Regions from separate parts of the Micromonospora siamensis genome, predicted to be linked through region 2. Evidence: riboswitches for the same ligand, from Rfam matches in the RefSeq annotation. Region 2 holds a riboswitch; the other holds the start of a gene.
The links. Region 2 has a riboswitch for cobalamin ahead of GA0074704_RS04645 (ABC transporter substrate-binding protein). Riboswitches for the same ligand answer to the same signal wherever they lie in the genome.
Positions count from the first base shown of each region.

Region 1 (9,988 bases), 110 kb from region 2:
CGGTGAGGATCAGGTCCATCGCCCGGCTCTCGCCGATGAGTCTCGGCAGCCGGACCGTCCCGCCGTCGATCAGCGGCACCCCCCACCGCCGGCAGAACACCCCGAGCGTCGCGTCGGACTCGGCGACCCGCAGGTCGCACCAGAGCGCCAGCTCCAGGCCGCCGGCCACGGCGTACCCGGAGATCGCGGCGACGACCGGCTTGGACAGTGACATCCGGGTGGGTCCCATCGGGCCGTCGCCCTCCGGTTCGACCCGGTTGCCGCTGGGCGTACCGATGGCCTTGAGGTCGGCGCCCGCGCAGAACGTGCCGCCGGCCCCCCAGAGCACCGCGACCGCTGCCGTGGGGTCGGCCTCGAAGGCGCGGAACGCGTCGGCCAGCGCCCGCGCGGTCGGGCCGTCGACGGCGTTGCGGGCCGCCGGCCGGTCCAGGATCACCGTGGTCACCGGCCCGTCGCGTTCCACCCGTACACCCATCGGGACAGCATGCCCGGCGGGCGCGCCCGCCCGCCACGGCCCGATCGGACCGGGCCTGCCGGCCGGAGCGCGACCTCGGTCCGGGGCCGGCCGGGCCTGGCCCGGGTGTGCGCCGTGCCTACAGACTTGAGAGCGTGAACGACTCAGAGGCCGGGCGGAGCCGCCCGGTGCGGTTGAGTCGTCCGTGCTCTCAAGTCTGTAGCGCGGGCAGGAGGTGTCCCCGGTCCCGCCGAGCACGGGGGGACGAGCGGGCCCGGACGAGCCGGCCACCCGCTCAGAACGCCTCGTCGAGCGCCACCGTCCCCTCGACCGCCACCTGGTAGGCCGACACCCGCCGCTCGAAGAAGTTCGTCAGCTCCTGCACGTCCTGCAACTCCATGAACGGGAACGGGTTGCTCGACCCGTACGCCGGAGGAAGGCCGAGCCGGGCGAGCCGCGCGTCGGCGACGTACTCCAGGTAGCGGCGCATGTCGGTGGTGTTCATGCCCGGCAGGCCCTCCCCGCAGAGGTCGCGGGCGAACGCCAGCTCCGCCGCGACGGCCTCGTCGAGCATCCGCCGCACGTCCGCCTCCATCTCCGCGTCGAAGAGGGCCGGCTCCTCGGCGCGGACCGTGTCCACCACCGAGAAGGCGAACTCCATGTGCATCGACTCGTCGCGGAACACCCAGTTGGTGCCGGTGGCCAGCCCGGAGAGCAGGCCGCGCGAGCGCAGCCAGTAGACGTAGGCGAAGGCGCCGTAGAAGAACAGCCCCTCCACGCAGGCCGCGAAGCAGATCAGGTTGAGCAGGAACGCCCGCCGGTCGGCCCGGGTCTCCAGCCGGTGCAGGCTGCCGATCGAGTCGATCCAGCGGAAGCAGAACTCCGCCTTGTCCCGGATCGACGGGATGTGCTCGACCGCCGCGAACGCCTTCACCCGCTCCTCGTGGTCGGGCAGGTAGGTGTCCAGCAGGGTCAGGTAGAACTGGACGTGCACCGCCTCCTCGAAGAGCTGCCGCGACAGATAGAGGCGGGCCTCGGGGGCGTTGACGTGCTGATAGAGGTTGAGCACCAGGTTGTTCGCCACGATCGAGTCGCCGGTGGCGAAGAACGCCACCAGGCGGTGCACCAGGTGCCGCTCGCCGGGTGACAGCTTCGCCAGATCGGGTACGTCGGAGGCCAGGTCCACCTCCTCCACCGTCCAGGTGTTGCGGATGGCCGCCCGGAACCGCTCGTAGAACTCCGGGTAGCGCATCGGTCGCAGGGTCAGGTCCATGCCGGGATCCAGCAGCGTCGTCACTGGCAGGCCTCGCAGACGTCCGGGTTCTCCAGCGAGCAGGCGACGGCGTCGTCGTCGCTCGCCACGGGCAGGGTGAGCAGGGCCGGCCGGGACTGCGCCGGCACGGCGGCGGTCACCGTGGTCTGGGCGATCCGGGTGGCCGGGCGAGACCGCAGGTAGTAGGTCGTCTTCAGGCCGGCCCGCCAGGCGTACGCGTACATCGAGGAGAGGCGGCCGATGGTGGGGCTGGCCTGGAACAGGTTCAGCGACTGCGACTGGTCCACGTACGGCGCCCGGGCGGCGGCCAGGTCGATCAGCGCCTTCTGCGGCAGCTCCCACGCCGTACGGTGCAACGCCTTCAGCTCCGCCGGCAGGTCCAGCTCCTGCACCGACCCGTCGGCCCGCTTGATCGCCTCCCGGGTCGGCGCGTCCCACCGGCCCAGCCGCTTCAAGTCCGCCACCAGGTGCCGGTTGACCTGGAGGAACTCGCCGGAGAGCGTCTCCCGCTTGAACAGGTTCGACACCAGCGGCTCCACGCACTCGGCGCAGCCGGCGATCGACGCGATGGTCGCCGTCGGGGCGATCGCCACCAGCAGCGAGTTGCGCAGCCCGTGCCGGGCGACCTTCTCCCGCAGCACGGCCCACGCCTCCGGTCGGGTCGGTCGGGCGTCCGGCCAGTGGTCCGGGTGCAGCACCCCGCCCGCCGCCCGGGTCAGCGGGTACGCCGGGTGCGCCCCCAACGCCTCGGCCAGGTCGGCCGACGCGTCGTACGCGGCCAGGGCGATCTCCTCGGCGATCCGGGTGGACAGGGCCAGCGCCTCGGCCGAGTCGAACGGCAGCCGCAGCGCCGCGAACACGTCGGCCAGCCCCATCACGCCCAGCCCCAGCGGCCGCCAGCGCCGGTGCGCCGTCCCGGCCTCCTCGGTCGGGAACCAGTTCCGGTCGATCGCCCGGTCCAGCGCGCCCACCGCGATCCGCACCGTCTCGCCCAGCGTGGCGAAGTCGACCCCGCCGTCCACCAGGTGCGCGGCCAGGTTGATCGAGCCCAGGGTGCAGACCGCCGTCTCGTCGTCGCTGGTCACCTCCAGGATCTCGGTGCACAGGTTGGAGTGGTGCACCACCCCGCCGCCGTTGCCGACCTGGTTGCAGGTGCGGTTCGCCGCGTCGGAGAAGGTCATCCAGCCGTTGCCGGTCTGCGCCAGGGTGCGCATCATCCGGGCGTACAGGGTGCGGGCCGGCAGCGTGCGGACCGCCTTGCCGGCCGCCTCCGCCGCCCGGTACGCGGTGTCGAACTCCTCGCCCCACAGGTCGACCAGCTCCGGCACCTCCTTCGGGTCGAAGAGCGACCACTGCGCGTCCGCCTCGACCCGCCGCATGAACTCGTCCGGCACCCAGTTCGCCAGGTTCAGGTTGTGGGTCCGCCGGGCCTCGTCGCCGGTGTTGTCCTTGAGCTCCAGGAACTCCTCGACGTCGGCGTGCCAGGTGTCCAGGTAGACGCAGGCGGCACCCTTGCGCCGGCCGCCCTGGTTGACCGCGGCCACGCTGGCGTCCAGGGTCCGCAGCCACGGCACGATGCCGTTGGAGCGACCGTTGGTGCCCCGGATCAGCGACCCCCGCGAACGCACCCGGGACCAGGACACCCCGATCCCGCCGGCGAACTTCGACAGCCGGGCGATCTGCGTGTACCGCTGATAGATCGAGTCCAGCTCGTCGCGCGGCGAGTCGACCAGGAAGCAGGAGGAGAGCTGCTGGTGCCGGGCGCCCGCGTTGAACAGGGTCGGCGAGCTGGGCAGGTAGGCCAGCCGGGACATCCGCCGGTAGAGCGCGGCGGCCTCGGTGACGGTGTCCGACAGGCCGGTGGCGACCCGCAGCCAGAAGTGCTGCGGACGTTCCAGCACCGCCCGCGTGGTGGGATGCCGCAGCAGGTAGCGGTCGGTGAGCGTACGCAGGCCGAAGTATTCGAACGCGGCGTCGTGCGCGTGGTCGACCAAGCCGTCGAGGGCGTCGGCGTGCGCCGCGACGAAGCCGGCGAAGTCCGGGTCCAGCAGCCCCTCGGCGTACGCGACGGCGACGCTGTCGGAGAACCGCAGGATGCCCTGCTCCCGGGTCTCGTCGGCGGTCCGGGCGGCGAGCAGCCGGGCGGCCAGCTTCGTGTACGCGGGTTCCTCGGCGATCAGGCCGGCCGCCGCCGAGATGGCCAGCCCGGTCAGCTCCGCCGCGTCGGCCCGGGCGGTACGCCCCGACTCGACCAGGGCGAGGATCCGCTCCGGGTCGGTGTCGGGCAGGTCGTGCCGGTGCCGGTGCAGCAGTTCCCGCAGCGCGTCGACCGGGGGTGGGGCAAGGGTGGATGACGCCGTCACGTGCTCTCCTGGATGGTCGGTGTGGACCGTGGGGAGGGCACGACGGCACGCCGGAGCGCCGCCGGTCGGTGTGCCGGCGGTGTTCCGTTACGGCTCGACGGCCCTCCCACGAGGCCCCGAGGTGGTACGCGCACCCGGCGGGCACGCACTGCTGGCAGGTCTTCGGACTCGCGGGCGGGCGCGTTGGCGACGCGCTGGCCTACCGGCCGTCGCTTCCCGGGCCCCGTCGGGCCCAGTGCTCAGTTGACGGCTCTCGTTCCCGCTCACCGCTGCGGGGCAGCCCCGGATTCGCACCGGGTTCCCTGTTCGGCGCGACGCCTGGCAGGCGTCGACACCTGGCGGACCCGTCGGACGGGTCACACCAGCAACGAAAACGATCCTAGATGTAGTGGCTCGGAAAAAGCCAACACACCACATGCTGTGGGCGTGTCGGGCTCTAGAGTTTTCCGGGTTGGCATACAACCTGGACGGAGGCCGGGCCCGTCAGCGGGGTGGAATCACACACGAACGGGGTTGGGTGGATGCGGGCGGACCTGGAGCAGGAGTACGTCGAGTACGTCACCGCGCGGCTGCCGCTGCTGCGCCGGATCGCCAGCCAGCTCACCGGCGACCCGCACCGCGGTGACGACCTGGTCCAGACGGCGGTCACCCGGCTCTACGTCAACTGGCGGCGAGCCCGCGAGGCGCAGAACGTCGACGCGTACGTCCGGACGGTCCTGGTCCGGGTCTTCCTCGACGAGAAGCGCCGGCTCTGGTCCCGGGTACGCCTGACGGACGTCCCGCCGGAGCCGACGGCGAGGCCGCTCGGCGACGCGGTCGAGGACCGCGAACTGCTGCACGCCGCGCTGGCCCAGGTGCCGCCCCGGCAGCGGGCCGTGCTGGTGCTGCGCTTCCTGCACGACCGCCCGGTCGACGAGGTGGCCGCGACCCTCGGCTGCACCGCCGGCACCGTCAAGAGCCAGACCGCCCAGGGCCTGGCCCGCCTGCGCCGCCTGCTCGGTACCGCCGACTACGTGATCACGGGAGAGGCACGATGACTGACGGGAAGCTCCTCGAACCGCTGCGCGACTCACCGCTGCCCCCGTCCGGGGTGGACCTGCACCGGGCGGTACGCGACGGGCGGCGGCGGATCCGGCACCGCCGGATCGCCACCGCGGCCACCGCCGGACTCGCCGTCGTGGCGCTCGTCGCCACCGCGCCGACCCTGCTCGACCGCGGCGACCGGCCCGCGCCCCCACCCGTGGCCGCCGTGCCGACGGCGACCGGCACGCCGACCCCCGCCGCCCCGCTGCCCGACCGGGCGCCGGCCGCCTTCGACCCGGCCCGCCAGTACGCCGACCTCGGCTGGCTCCCCGCCGGTCTCACCGACCGGACCGTCGTCACCCGGTCCACGCAACTCACCCTGTACGCGGCGGCGCCCCAGCCCGGGGGGGAGGGGATGCGGCTCATGCTGCGGATGGTGCCCCGGGGCTCCGACATCGCCCTGGCCGACGACGACAACTTCGTCCGCCCCGCCGGGAGCGCCGGCACCTCCGGCCTGACCGCCGCCGAACCGGTCGCCGGCCGCCCCGCCTGGTGGAACCCGGTGGCCGTCGTCGGCCGGGGCGCCGCCCTGCGCTGGCAGTACGCCCCGGGCGCCTGGGCGGAGGTGGGCCTGATCAACGTGCCGGCGGGCACCGACCCGCAGGCCCTCGTCCGCCGGATCGCCCTCGACATCCGGTACGCCGTCGACCGCCCGATCCCCGTCCCGGTGGCCTTCCGCGCCCTGCCGTCCACACTGAAGCCGATGTCGTACCAGGTGACCACCCGACCCGGCGGCGGCTGGGACGCGCGCCTCGCCTACGGCACCGGCAAGCGCACGAAGTACGGCGACTGGCCGCTGACCGTGCAGCTGATGCCGCGTACCTCGGAGAAGGGTGACGGCTCGGTCCTCGCCGACCCCGACTCGACCATCGACGGTCACCCGGCCCGCCGCCGGACCTCTGGCGACGGCGGCGCCAGCCTCCAGGTCTACAACGTCCAGGGGCTGTACGTGGAGATCACCGCCAACGACGAGGCGACCCTGCGCGCCCTCGGCGGTGACCTGGACGGGCTGTTCCGTGGCACCACCTTCCGGCCCAGGATCAGCGACTGGCGGTGACACCCGATCGGGCGACGGATGCCCTCCGGTACCCGTCGCCCGGTTTGCGGTCGCTCCTGCCGGGAAGTCGGAGAAGGTGCGAGCGCTGATGAACAGGATCGAACAGAACTCATCCCTGGACCGGGTCGGTGACCGGCTCCAACGAGCCGTCCAGGCCACCCTGCGTCCGCAGCGGGTCCGCGACCTGCTGCACGGGGTGTGGCTGGGCCACCCGCTGCACCCGGCGATGGTGCAGGTGCCGGTCGGCGCCTGGATCAGCGCCGCGGTGGTCGACCTGCTGCCCGGCCAGCGGCGCGCGGCGACCACGCTGGTCGCCCTGGGCACCGTCAGCGCGGTGCCGGCGGCCGTGGCCGGCCTCAACGACTGGGCCGCCCTCTCCCGCGACCAGCGCCGGATCGGACTGGTGCACGCCGCCGCCAACTCCGTCGGGCTGGCGCTCTACGCCGGTTCGCTGGCCGCCCGGCTCAACGGCCGGCACGGCAGCGGGCGGGCGCTGGCGTACCTGGGGCTGAGCGCCGCCAGCCTGGGGGCGTACGTCGGCGGGCACCTGGCGTACAAGCAGGGCGCGCAGGTCAGCCAGAGCGTCTCCGAGCTGCACCGGATGAGCGACGAGTGGCAGGCCGTGGCCGACCTGGCCAGCCTGCCGCAGCGTGAACTGGTCACCCGCGAGGTGGACGACGTGTCGGTGATCCTCTACCGGCACGGCGACGAGGTCACGGTGATGCTGGAGCGGTGCCCGCACCAGAGCGGACCGCTCGGCGAGGGCGAGGTGCAGGAGATCGACGGGCACGCCTGCGTGGTCTGCCCCTGGCACGGCAGCGCCTTCCGGCTCAACGGGGGCGAGGTCGTGCAGGGTCCGGCGGCCACCGACCAGCAGCTCCTGCCGACCCGGGTGGTCGATGGCGTCCTCCAGACCCGCATCCCCTGACCGATCACGCGCCGCTCCCGGCCGGGTGATGGCACGTCTTGGGGCTTCCCGGCCGGGTGTTGGCGTGTCTTGCGGCATGCCGTGCTCCCGCCCCGAGGGCGCGGGGCAGGTCAGTCGCGGCGGTGCCGCCCGGAGATCAGTGCCCGGGCGGCCCGGACCGGGCGGCGACGCAGCCCGAGCACCGCGCCGATCTGTGCCCCGACGATGCTGGCGACGGCGAGCACCGCGCTGACGGCCAGCGGACGGTTCATCCCGTCGTCGTCGCTGGCCCGGGCCGCTCCGGCGGCCATCGCCGGTGGCGCCCCCGCCGGCTGCGCGGCCGGGGGCAGCGGCTGCTGGTTCGGCGCCGGCCGACCGGTGTTCCCGCCCTGGCTCGGGCCGGCCGCCCCACCGGGATTCGCAGGTCCGCCGGGGCCGGAGGTGTCCGGGCCGGCGTGGCCCTCGGGCGCGGGCGATCCGGGCGGGGTGGCCGCGGGTGGGTGCGGTGACGGGCGCCGGGGCGTCGAGCCGGCCTCCACCAGCCGGCCGGTGGCGTGCCGGCGGGCACCCGTGTCGTCCGCCCGCGCCGGGAGCTTGATCAGCTGCCCGGGCTGGATCCGGTCGGCGTCGGGCAGCCGGTTCAGCGCGGCCACCTCCCGGTAGCGCCCGAAGTCGTCCAGGTACCGTTCGGCCACCTCGCCCAGGTAGTCGCCCTCGGCGACCCGGTACACCGGGGTGCCGGCCGCCGGTTGCGCGCTCTGCGTCGACAGGGCAGCCGTCAGGTGCGTACCCGTCGAAGGGCCGGCGTGGGCGGTGACCGGCAGCGTCGCCACGGTCGGGTGCGGCGCGGACGCCACCGTGGCCGCGCTCGCGGCCGGGGCCGCCGCGAGGATCAACGCCACCGAACCGACCAGGGCGGCCGCCGCCCGCTGCTGGCGGCGCATCCCGGGCAGCCGGGGCGCCGGGCGGCGCAGGGTCTGCGCACCCAGTTCCACGAGTACGGAGAAGGCGAACGTGGCCCAGCCGAACCAGCCGAGCACCGCCAGCGCCCGCAGGAAGAGCTGGCCGTCGTCGCGGCTGGTCAGCGTGGTGCCGACCTCGGCGAGGGTGGGCAGGTGGTCGGGGAGCGGGTTGCCGGCGAAGGCCAGCAGCGCCACCGGCGCACCGGCGAGCACCGCGCAGAGCACGACCAGCGCGCCGAACCCGGTGAGGATCTGCCCGGCCCGCCGTACGGCGGAGCCACGGGATGCGGCCATGGCTGCCTTCCTTCCCTACGGTTCCTCGGTGATCGCCCGGGCGGTGGCCTCGCCCGAGACGGTGACGGTGTTGCCGAAGCCGAAGAGGCCGAGCAGGTAGCGGTCGTAGGTGACGGTCACCCGGACGCGGATCCGCTTCTCGCCGTCCACGACGGGGAACGTGACGGTGTGGCCGGCGACGTCGGCCGCGGCCAGGTAGCCGGCCACGGCGGCCCGGGCGGCGTCCTCGTCGATCTCCTTCGGCCCGCCCTCGATGGCCCGGGCGCGGTCGATGGCCTGCCCGCCGGAGCGGGCCGCCTCGGCGGCCAGGTTGTCGGCGCGCTGCATGGACCGCAGCTGGCCGGCGCCGTCGAACGCCAACCCGATCACCACCAGCACGCCGGTCATCGCCGCGGCCAGGAACAGGCTGACCCGGCCGGCGTCGCGGCGGCCCGGCCCGGTCATCCCCGGCTCCGGTAGCGGTCCAGCGGCGAGGTGAACCGCGCCGACACGGTGGTGCCGTCCGGCATGCCGGGGGCGGTCGACAGCTGGATGTCGGCGTACGAGACCACGCAGGTGACCCGGACCGAGACGGTGGCGACCTGCCCCGGTCCGCTGGCGAACGCCGCGTCGAAGCTGGTGGACACGCCGCCCACCGAGCCGCTGAAGCTGAGCTGCGGGGCGCCCTCGCAGTTGAGCCGCTGCCAGTCCAGTGACTCGGTCACCGCGTTCCCGGCGGCCTCCCGGGCGGCGCCGGCGGTACGCGAGATCGAGGCGGCCCGGGCCGCGTCGTGCGCCGCCGACCCGATCGCCTCCTGCGCGATCGCCGTCCGCCCCGCCACCCCGGCGAGCACCAGCAGCGCGATGAACGCCGGGGCGAGCACCGCCACCTCGACGGAGACCGAGCCCCGCTCGGCGCGCCCGGTCACGGCGCCGTCCACCGTTCGACCGTCCCGTGCGCCCGCTGCTCCACCGGGAAGCTCACGCCGGGGACGACGGAGAGGGACCTGCCGGTCACCGTGCAGGTCACGCCGCCCCCGTCGACCACGCAGGTCGGCCCCGGATCGTTCCAGCCCACCAGCCAGTCCCCGGCCGCGTTCAGGAAGGCGACCGCGCGGGCCTCGCCGGCCCCGGCCGGTGCGGCCTGGACCCGTTGCGCGGTGACCGCGCTCTGCGCCGCGTTCAGCGCGGTGGCCCGGGCGACGAACCAGGCGGCGACCTGGATCGAACCGAAGAGCAGCACGAACACCACCGGCATCACCACCGCCAACTCGACCGGGTTCGCCCCCCGGTCCCGCTGCCACCGGGGCACGGGCGCGCCGGTACGCCGGACGGCGGTGGCCGCCCGGCGGGGGCCGGCGGTGGCTGGACGGCGCATCGATCGTCCCTACGGGGCCGGGTCCGGAATGGCGTCCATCCAGCCCTGGGCCTTGGTCGCGACGATGCCGGTGACGATGACCGCCGCGGCCACCAGACCGAAGATGATCACGGCGGTGGGCACCGGGCTGTCGCCGCGTTCACCGTCGCGGCGCAACTCGGCCAGCCGCGTGCTCAACGCGGCGTGCAGGTAGGCGAAGAGGTGCATGGCGTGCTCCTTCTGTCGGGGTGTGTTCACA
Region 1 is NZ_LT607751.1:877,931-887,918, forward strand. It holds gene GA0074704_RS04080 (crotonase/enoyl-CoA hydratase family protein) at 1-475, opposite strand, end outside; gene GA0074704_RS04085 (ribonucleotide-diphosphate reductase subunit beta) at 750-1,727, opposite strand; gene GA0074704_RS04090 (ribonucleoside-diphosphate reductase subunit alpha) at 1,748-4,090, opposite strand; cobalamin riboswitch at 4,227-4,427, opposite strand; gene GA0074704_RS04095 (SigE family RNA polymerase sigma factor) at 4,612-5,127, shown strand; gene GA0074704_RS04100 (hypothetical protein) at 5,124-6,230, shown strand; gene GA0074704_RS04105 (Rieske 2Fe-2S domain-containing protein) at 6,319-7,158, shown strand; gene GA0074704_RS04110 (LysM peptidoglycan-binding domain-containing protein) at 7,269-8,393, opposite strand; gene GA0074704_RS04115 (pilus assembly protein TadG-related protein) at 8,409-8,837, opposite strand; gene GA0074704_RS04120 (TadE/TadG family type IV pilus assembly protein) at 8,834-9,313, opposite strand; gene GA0074704_RS04125 (TadE/TadG family type IV pilus assembly protein) at 9,298-9,750, opposite strand; gene GA0074704_RS04130 (hypothetical protein) at 9,760-9,957, opposite strand; gene GA0074704_RS04135 (type II secretion system F family protein) at 9,984-9,988, opposite strand, start outside.
Region 1: it holds a riboswitch for cobalamin, as region 2 does, so the genes downstream of both, GA0074704_RS04090 (ribonucleoside-diphosphate reductase subunit alpha) here and GA0074704_RS04645 (ABC transporter substrate-binding protein) in region 2, are expected to answer to the same signal.

Region 2 (9,988 bases):
CCCTGTGGGAGGCGATCCGGGCGTTCCACGCCGAGGGCGGGACGGTGCTGCTGAGCAGCCACTACCTGGAGGAGGTCGAGGCGCTGGCCCAGCGGGTGGTGGTGATCGGCCGGGGGCGGGTGCTCGCCGACGACACGGTCGCCGCGATCCGCGGCATCGTCGGGGTGCACCGGGTCAGCTTCGTCGCCGACGAGCTGCCCGACCTGCCCGGCGTGGTGGCCACCGAACGCACCGACGGCCGGACCCACCTGCTCACCACCGACGCCGACCAACTGGTCCGTGAGCTGGTCGGCGCCGGGGTGCCGTTCCGTGACCTGGAGGTGCGTCCGACCTCCCTGGAGGAGGCGTTCCTCGCCATCACCGCCGACCGTGCCGACGTCGCGACCGCGAGCGCCTGAGGAGCCGACCGTGCCACTCGCCTTGGTCCACGCCCGCTACCAACTCCTGGAGACCGTCCGGATCCCGGTCGCGGTGGTCGGCAGCGCGTTCTTCCCCGCCGCCACCATGCTCTTCTTCGTGGTGCCGTTCGCCGGTGACGACGCGGTGGGCGCCACGTACGCCACCGCCGCCATGATCACCTTCGCGGTGATGAGCGCCAACATCTTCCAGTACGGCATCGGCGTCGCCGAGGACCGCAACCAGCCCTGGGATCCGTACACCCGGACCTTGCCGACGGGTCCGGCGGTGCGGTTCACCGGCCGGATCCTGGCCGGGGTGGTGTTGACCTACCTGAGCATGCTGCCGGTGGTGGTGATCGCGGCGGTGGCCACCGCCGCCCGGGTCACCCCGGTGCAGCTGCTGCTCGGTGCCCTCGGCGTGGCCGTGGTGTCGGCGCCGTTCACCCTGCTCGGGCTCGCCATCGGCTACTCGCTGCCGAGTCGGGCCGCGACCGTGGTCGCGCAGGTGGTCTTCTTTCCGCTGGCGTTCGGCGGCGGGCTGCTCTCCGGGCCGGACGACGCGCCGGGCTTCGTCCGCACGATCGCGCCCTACCTGCCCACCCGGGGCGCGGTGGAGCTGATGTGGGCGGCGGTGACCGACCGCCGGCCGGACCCGCTGGCCCTGGTCATGCTGGGGGTCTGGATCGTGGTGCTGGCCGCGGTGGCCGGCTGGGCGTACCGGCGGGACCAGGGTCGCCGGTTCCGCTGACGTTTCGCCCGATTCCGCCCCGCCCGGGCCGGTGCCGGTGCCACGATGCCGGCAGGGCGTGCCGTCCCGGTCGCCTCCGGCCTGCGGGCCGTGCTGCGGCCGAGAGGGGTTCCCGTGAGCGGCGTCGAGCCCGGTACGCCCTGCTGGGCCGACCTGGCCACCCCCGACCTGAACGGTGCGAAGCGCTTCTATCCCGAGCTGTTCGGCTGGACCGGGCGGGTGGCGCCGCAGCCGGAGGCCGGCGGCTACACCACCTTCCTCGCCGACGGGCGGGCGGTCGCCGGGGCGGGTCCGCCGGCCACCCCCGACCAGGTGCCGATCTGGTCGACGTACGTGGCCACCGACGACGCCGACCTGGCGGCCACCCGGGTCGAGGCGGCCGGCGGGCAGGTGCTGGTCACCCCGTTCGACGTCTTCGACCAGGGGCGGATGGGCGTCTTCGCCGACCCGGCCGGCGCGGTGTTCAGCGTCTGGCAGCCGATGCGGACGCGCGGCGCGGAGCTGTTCAACGCCCCCGGGTCGATGTGCTGGAACGAGCTGGTCAGCCCCGACCCGGAGGGCGCGAAGGCCTTCTACGAGCTGGTCTTCGGCTGGCACCCCGAGGACCGCGAGGTGGACGGGGTGACCTGGACGGGTTGGCGGTGCGGGGCGCGGATCGTCGCCGGGATGACCCCACCGTTGGGTGACGGCTATCCCGCGGACCTGCCGGCGTACTGGTCGGTGTGGTTCGCGGTGGCGGACGCCGATGCCACGGCGGCCCGCGCCGCCGAGCTGGGCGGCACGATCCTGGTGCCGCCGCGGGACATCGCGCAGGGCCGGCAGGCCGCCCTCCGCGACCCGGCCGGCGCGCTCTTCTCGATCATCGCCCTCGCCTGAGGCCGGGGTGTCGACCGGGGGTTCCTGCTCTCACCCCCGGCGGACCGGGACGACGAGGGGGCCGTGCTCGCCGGGGACGACCCGGACGTTGGCCCGGTAGTGGCGGGCGAGCAGCTCCTCGGTGAGCACCTCGGCCGGCGGGCCGGCCGCCACCACCCGGCCGGCGTCCAGGAGGACCAGGCGGTCGGCGTACTCGCCGGCGATGGAGAGGTCGTGCATGGTGGCGAGCACGGTCAGCCCGTGCTCGCGGCGGAGCTGGTCGACCAGCTCCAGCACCTCCTGCTGGTGGCCGATGTCCAGGGCGCTGGTCGGCTCGTCGAGCAGCAGCAGGGTGGCGCCCTGGGCGAGCGCCCGGGCCAGGAAGACCCGCTGCCGTTCCCCGCCGGAGAGGGTGGCCAGCTCCCGGCCGTGGAAGGCGCCCAGATCCAGCCGGGCCAGCACGTCGTGCACGGCGGCCAGGTCGGCGGCGGACTCCCGGCCCAGCGGGGCGATGTACGGGGTGCGCCCGAGCAGCACGTAGTCCAGCACCGACATGCCGGCCGGCACCGCCGGGGACTGCGCGACGGTGGCCACCACCCGGGCCCGCTGGCGGGGTTTCAGGGCACGGATCGGCGTACCGAAGAGGGTGACGGCGGCCCCGGCGGGCAGCAGGCCGCCGACGGCGCGCAACAGGGTCGACTTGCCGGCGCCGTTCGGGCCGATCACGGTGACCCACTCGCCGGCCGCCACGGTCAGGTCCACGCCGGTGAGGATCGGCACCCGGTCCAGGGTGACGTGCAGGCCCCGCACCTCGACGGCCGCCGGCTCGCGCCCGGTCACGGGAAGACCCGCCGGGCGGTACGCAGGATCAGCACGAAGAACGGGCCGCCGAGCAGCGCGGTGACCACGCCGATCGGGATCTCCTGCGGGGCGGCGGCGGTCCGGGCCACCACGTCGGTCAGGGCGAGGAACGCGCCGCCGAAGAGCATGGAGAGCGGCAGTACCACCCGGTAGCTGGAGCCGGCGAGCATCCGTACGGTGTGCGGCACGATGACCCCGACGAAGCCGATCAGGCCGGAGGCGGAGACCGCGGCGGCGGTGCCCAGCGAGGCGGCGGCGATCAGCAGGTAGCGGGAGCGCTGTGGGTGCAGCCCGAGGCTGGTCGCCTCGTCGTCGCCGAGGGAGAGCACGTCGAGTTCCCGCCGGTGCAGCAGCACCACCACGGCGGTGACCGCGAAGTACGGCAGGACCAGCCGCACGTCGGACCAGCCGGCGGTGGCGAGCCGGCCGAGCAGCCAGGAGTAGACCGGCTGGATGCTGTCGGCGTGCCGCTGGAGCAGGTACGTCTGCCCGGCGGCGAGGAACGCGGAGACGGCCACCCCGGCCAGGATCAGGGTGGCCGGGGAGCGGTCCCGCCCGCCGGCCGCCCCGAGCAGGTACGTCATCAGCACCGCCCCGAGGGAGCCGACGAACGCGGCCAGCGGCACGGTCAGCGACATCCCGCTGAACACCTCGACGTCGGCCCCGAGGACGATCGCCACGGTCACCGCGAGTCCGGCGCCGGCCGCCACGCCCAGCAGGTACGGGTCGGCGAGCGGGTTGCGGAACACCCCCTGGTACGCGCCGCCGGCGAGGGCGAGCAGCGCGCCGACCAGCAGTCCGAGCACCGCCCGGGGCAGTCGCAGCTCGGTGACGATGGCGATCTCGCCGGCGCTGAGCCCGCTGTCCAGGTGCACCCCGGGCAGCAGGTTGAGCAGTTCGACGGCGACGCTGCCGGCCGGCAGGCTGACCGGTCCCAGCGAGACGCCGGCGACCAGCGCGACCAGCACGGCGGCGACGCCGGCGACCAGCCAGCGCAGCCGCAGCCCGGCCGGCCGGGGCGTGCGGGACGCCCCGGCCGGCCGGTCGGACTCCGTGGGTCGCACGGTCACCGGTGGTGGACCGTCACGCGGGAACCTTGGCGACCGCGTCGACGATCGCGCGGACCTGGTCGACGACGCGCGGGCCCCAGCGGGAGGCGATGTCGTCGTCGAGGGCGACCACCTGGTTGTTCTTGACGGCGGTGAGGCCGGCCCAGCCGCTGCGCGCCTTGATCTTGTCAGGCGACTGCTGGCAGCACCTGGTGTCGGCGAGGAAGACGAAGTCGGGGTCGGCCTTGACGATGACCTCCTGGGAGAGCTGCGGGTAGCCCATCGCCTTGCCGTCGGCGTCGGAGGCGTCGGCGATGTTCTCCAGGCCGGCCAGCGCGTAGAGCGAGCCGATGAAGGTCTTGCTGGTGGCGGTGTAGAGCTCCGGGCCCAGCTCGTGGAAGTAGGTCAGCTTCTCCGACCGCTGCGGCAGGTCCTTGACCAGCTTGGCGATGTCGTCCTTCATCCGCTTCGTCAGGTCGGCGGCCTCGGTGGGGTGACCGGTGAGGGTGCCCAGGTCGGTGATCTGCCGGTAGGTGTCGTCCAGGGTGTTGGCGGCGGGGGCGAGCAGCACCGGGATCTTCAGCTTGGTGAGCTGGTCGACGATCTTGTTGGTGTCGTTGGAGAGCACCACCAGGTCGGGGATCTTGCCGGCGATCGCCTCGGCGTTGGGCTGGAAGCCGGACAGGTCGCTCTTGGGCGCCTCGGCGGGGTAGTTCGACTGGTCGTCGACCGCGGTGACCTGCTTGCCGGCGCCGATGGCGAAGAGCATCTCGGTCGCGGTCGGCGACATCGAGACGATCTTCTCGGGGCGCTTGGTCAGGGTCAGCTTGCCGACGGTGGCGGGGAAGCTGGCGGCCGGGGAGTTCCCGCCGGCAGCGGGGGTGGTGTCCGAGCTCTTCTCGGCGCAGGCGCCGAGGGTCAGCGCGGCGGCCGTGAGCAGGGCGGCGAACACCCGGGGGGTACGTCTGGACATCGGTCCTCCTGTCGGTCGAGGAGCGTGGTGCTTCGCCGACAGGGGGGGCAGGGGCCGCCCGTCCGCGAGGCGCCCTTCCTCGAGAGCGCGTGTCGCGATCGTCCGCAGGCGACCTGGCTCGTCCCCACCCGTGTCCGGGCGGGGCATCACAGTTGCGGGACAGCGCCGGTTTCCCACCGGCTTCGCTGCGGGACGATCCGTGCCACGGTAGCGCACGCGTGGTGACCGGCAGTGGGGTGGCGGGGCCCCGAGGGGGTCGGGGCCCCGCCGGTGGGTGGTCAGGACGCGGTGATGGTGACGTTGTCCACGGCCGCCTCGACCAGGCTGGCCGTCGACGCGTCGGCGGCGTCGACCTGGATCCGGACGGACTGCCCGGCGTACGGGGTGAGGTCGAGGTTCGACAGCGTCCAGGCGCCGTTGCGGTTGGTGGCCGCCCCGGCGACGTTGAGCAGGGCGGTGGTGCCGCCGTTGTGGATCACGCTCACCCGGAAGTAGTCGGCGGACGACGCGTTCGAGCCGTGCGCCAGGTACCAGGCCAGCGAGAGGGTGAGCGTGCCGCTCGACGGGAGGGTCACGGCCGGGGAGCGGGCGCTGGTCACCCCGCCGTCGACGTCGTAGTCACCCGCCGAGGTGCCGGCCAGCCGACCGGTGACCAGGTCGTTGCTGCCCGCGTACGGCGTGAGCTGCTTGGCCCCCGACGAGCTGGTGGCCTGCGCGGCGCCGCGTTCCCACTGGCCGGTGGTGGCGGTGTCGGTGCCGGCCGGGTTGGTCGTCCAGCCGGTCGCGGTCTCGAAGGTGTCCGACCAGACGGTGGTGCCGCCCCCGCCGGTGCCGCAGTACTGCGCCTGCTTCCCGATCACCCGGTACGGGCAGTCGGCGTACTCCGACAGCAGCAGGACGGCCTCCTTGTTGCGGGAGGTCTGGGCGGGGATCACCTCGTCGGGCGGGTAGAAGCCGCCGCCGCTGGACGACCCCGGGTACATCTCGAAGGTGTACGCCCAGATGCCGTGGGTCGCCCACATCCAGTCGATGCTGGTGCCGTCGGCGATGTACAGGTCGCTGGACTGCTCCGGGGTGTAGTTGTTGGTGGCCGCCATCTGCTGGCCGAGGGTGGCGAAGGTGTTGTACTGGTCGGCGTTCATCCCGGTGGCGGTGTTCGCGGTGGTGTAGCCGTACGGCCAGAGCACCAGCTCGGAGTACGTGTGGAAGTCGATGTTCGCTTTGATCTGCTGCACCCCGCCGACCACCCGGCTGTTGACGAAGTTGCGCAGCGCGGACGTCTCCGGCGCGGAGAAGGCGGACGGGCCACGGTAGGTGTCCGACGAGGTGGAGCCGGACGAGCCGCCGCAGCAGCCCCACTGGTACGACCAGTTCCGGTTCAGGTCGGTCCCGACGTACGACGAGCCGCTGTTGGGCTGCCGGTTCTTCCGCCACGACCGGTACGACCCGGTGGCGATGTCGTACTCGCTGCCGTCGGGGTTGACGGTGGGGACGATCCAGATCTCCCGCGAGTTGACGATGTTGGTGATCCGGGAGTCGGTGCCGTAGTTGTCGGTGAAGAGGTTGAGCAGGTAGATCGCCATCTCGACGGTCAGGTGCTCGCGGGCGTGCTGCTGGGCGTTGAAGAGGATCTCCGGTTCGTTCTCGTCGGTGCCGACGTTGTCGGAGATCTTCACCGCCATCAGGTCCCGGCCCTCGTACGAGGTGCCGATGCTGATCCGCCGGGCGATGGTCGGGTGGTCGGCGACCACCTGGTTCACCAGCGTGTTCAGCTCGGCGTAGTCGTGGTAGTTGGAGTCGGCGGACGGGAACGCCTGGGTGCCGACGTCGCCGGACGGCGCGGGTGTGGTCTCGCGTTCCAGGGTGAAGCCGAGGCGCTGGATGGCCGCGACCTCTCTTCGGGTGGCCGAGACGTACAACCGGCCGTCCTCGACCAGGTCGATGGCGGCGCCGGTGCGGGCGACGGCGTCCCGGTCGGCGAGGGTGCGGGGGCCGACGACCCGGTAGGCGACGGCGGCCGGTTCGGCGCCGCGGTCCGGCGCCGGCCGTGCGGAGACCGGGGTGCCGGCGAGGGTGACGAGGCCGAGCCCGGCGGCGAGGGCGAGCGCCAGGCGGCGGCGGAGGGTGGGCGTGCGGAGGGCCATGGATAACCTCCTCGGGGTCCTTGCGCACACTTCACCTGATCAATCAATTCAGATCAATATCGAGGCGTCATCCCGACCGGATCCTCACACCGGCAACAATTTTCCATGCTTCGAACCCTGGCGAAACTTCCCTCCGGGCGGGACAGTGAACGGCAAGGACGCCTCAGCACTGTGGAGCTGCCATGGTCACGAACCCCCTGCGCACGGCCGCCCTCGCCGGCCTCACCGCGCTCACCCTGCTCGCCACCACGACACCGGCCGGCGCCACCCGGCCCGTCCCGGGCACGACCACCGTCACCCACGACGAGCAGATCACCTGGCAGGGCTGGTCCGGCACCACCCTCGGCACCGGCACCACCGCCGGCACCACCGTCACCGCGACCGGCCTCGCCCTCGGCACGCCGGTCGGCACCACCCAGTACCGCGACCCGCACACCGGCACCCGGCGCACCTGGGCGTACGGCACCTGGACCTCGCCGCTCACCCAGGTCGGCTTCGGCGCCACCGAGCTGGTCGCCTCGTGGAACGCCGACACCCCCGCCGGCACCTGGCTCCAGGTCGAGGTCCAGGGCACCTACACCACCGGCAGCCGCACCCCCTGGTACGTGCTGGGCCGCTGGGCCTCCGGCGACACCGACATCAAGCGGACCAGCGTCGACAAGCAGGGCGACAAGACCTCCAGCGTCTGGACCGACACCCTCGCCGTCGATGACCCGGCCGCCGGGGTGCTGCTGCGGGCGTACCAGCTCCGGCTGACCCTCTACCGCGACCCGACCCGGACCGTCACGCCGGTGGTCCGCTCGGTCGGTGCGATGAGTTCGGCCGTGCCCGACCGGTTCTCCGTCACCCCCAGCGCCGGCGGGATCGCCTGGGGCACCGAACTGGCCGTGCCGCGCTACTCGCAGGAGATCCACGCCGGCCAGTACCCCGAGTACGACAACGGCGGCGAGGCGTGGTGCTCCCCCACCTCCACCGAGATGCTGGTCGAGTACTGGGGCCGCAAGCCTTCCGCCGCCAACCTCGCCTGGGTGAACCCGGCCTACGCCGACCCGGCCGTGGACCACGCCGCCCGCATGGTCTTCGACTACCAGTACGACGGCGCCGGCAACTGGCCCTTCAACACCGCGTACGCGGCCAGCTTCCCGGGGCTGGAGGCGAAGGTGACCCGGCTGCACTCGCTGGACGAGCTGGAACACTTCATCGCCGCCGGCATCCCCGTCGCCACCAGCGTCTCCTTCCTCGCCAGCGAGCTGGACGGCGCCGGCTACGGCACCTCCGGGCACCTGATGACGGTGATCGGCTTCACCGCGACCGGCGACGTGATCGCCAACGACCCGGCCTCGCCGACCAACGACGCGGTCCGGCACGTCTACCAGCGCGGCCAGTTCGAGCAGATCTGGCTGCGCACCAAGCGGACCACCGCCAGCGGCGGCACCGGCAGTGGGTCCGGCGGAATCGTCTACCTGATCAAGCCCACCGGCGTCGCCTGGCCGCAGGTCGACGGCTCCACCAACTGGTGACACCGGACACCTCTCCCCCGTTCACCTCACCTCGCGGAGTTCCCATGGTCAAACCGAACCTGCGCGCGGTCGCCCTCGCCGGCGTGACCGCGCTCACCCTGCTCGCCACCACCGCCCCGGCCCGGGCCGACAACAATCTGCCCGTGCCCACCCACGACGATCAGATCACCTGGCAGGAATGGTCCAGCCACCCCGACTGGCGTACCGGCGAACACCACGGGACGTACGCGATCCCGGGCCACCGCACCGGGATCACCATCGGCGAGCCGGCCGGCACAGGCGAGTTCACCGACGAACACAGCGGCACCACCCGCACCTGGGAGTACGCCACCTGGACCTCCCCGCAGCGGCAGGTCGGCTTCGACGCCACCGAACTGGTCGCGTCCTGGAACGCCGAGACCCCGGCCGGCACCTGGATCCAGGTCGAGCTCCAGGGCACCTACAACACCGGCGACCACACCCCCTGGTACGTGATGGGCCGCTGGGCCTCCGGCGACCAGGACATCAAGCGGGCCACCCAGGACGGGCAGGGCGACCCCTGGTCGAGCGTCTGGACCGACACCTTCGCCATCGACGACGCGAAGGCCGGCGTGCTGCTGCGGTCGTACCAGCTGAAGCTGAGCCTCTACCGCGCGCCCGGGCAGGCCGCCTCGCCCCGGGTCTGGATGCTCGGCGCGATGGCCTCCAACGTGCCGGACCGGTTCACCGTCACCCCGAGCAAGGGTGGCATCGCCTGGGGCACCGAACTGCCCGTGCCGGCCCGCTCCCAGATGATCCACCGGGGCAACTACCCCGAGTGGGGCGGCGGCGGCCAGGTCTGGTGCAGCCCCACCTCCACCACCATGGTGCTGGAGTACTACGGCCGCGGCCCGTCGGCCGCCGACCTCTCCTGGGTCACCCCCGGCTACACCGACCCGCAGGTCGCCCACGCCGCCCGGATGACCTGGGACTACGAGTACGAGGGCGCCGGCAACTGGCCGTTCAACACCGCGTACGCGGCCAGCTTCCCCGACATCGACGCGAAGGTGACCCGGCTGCACTCCCTCGACGAGGTGGAACGCTTCATCAAGGCCGGCATCCCCGTCATCACCTCGCAGTCCTTCCTCGGCACCGAGCTGGACGGCTCGAACTACGGCACCGCCGGGCACCTGTTCGTGGTGGTCGGCTTCACCGCCGACGGGGACGTCATCGTCAACGACCCCGCCTCGTCGTCCAACGCCGAGGTGCGCAACGTCTACAAGCGGGAGCAGTTCGAGCAGATCTGGCTGCGGACCAAGCGGTACCGGGCCAACGGCACGGTGGCCGGCGGTTCCGGCGGCATCGCGTACCTGATCAAGCCGGCCGACCGCCCCTGGCCGGTCGTCCCCGGCTCCACCAACTGGTGAGCTGAAAGGAGGGGCCCCTGTCAACGCATCCGGTATGGCAGGGGCCCCTCCTTGA
Region 2 is NZ_LT607751.1:987,825-997,812, reverse strand. It holds gene GA0074704_RS04670 (ABC transporter ATP-binding protein) at 1-398, shown strand, start outside; gene GA0074704_RS04665 (ABC transporter permease) at 409-1,146, shown strand; gene GA0074704_RS04660 (VOC family protein) at 1,261-2,022, shown strand; gene GA0074704_RS04655 (ABC transporter ATP-binding protein) at 2,053-2,841, opposite strand; gene GA0074704_RS04650 (FecCD family ABC transporter permease) at 2,838-3,932, opposite strand; gene GA0074704_RS04645 (ABC transporter substrate-binding protein) at 3,946-4,884, opposite strand; cobalamin riboswitch at 4,971-5,109, opposite strand; gene GA0074704_RS04640 (M14 family zinc carboxypeptidase) at 5,163-7,028, opposite strand; gene GA0074704_RS04635 (C39 family peptidase) at 7,211-8,548, shown strand; gene GA0074704_RS29640 (peptidase C39 family protein) at 8,593-9,933, shown strand.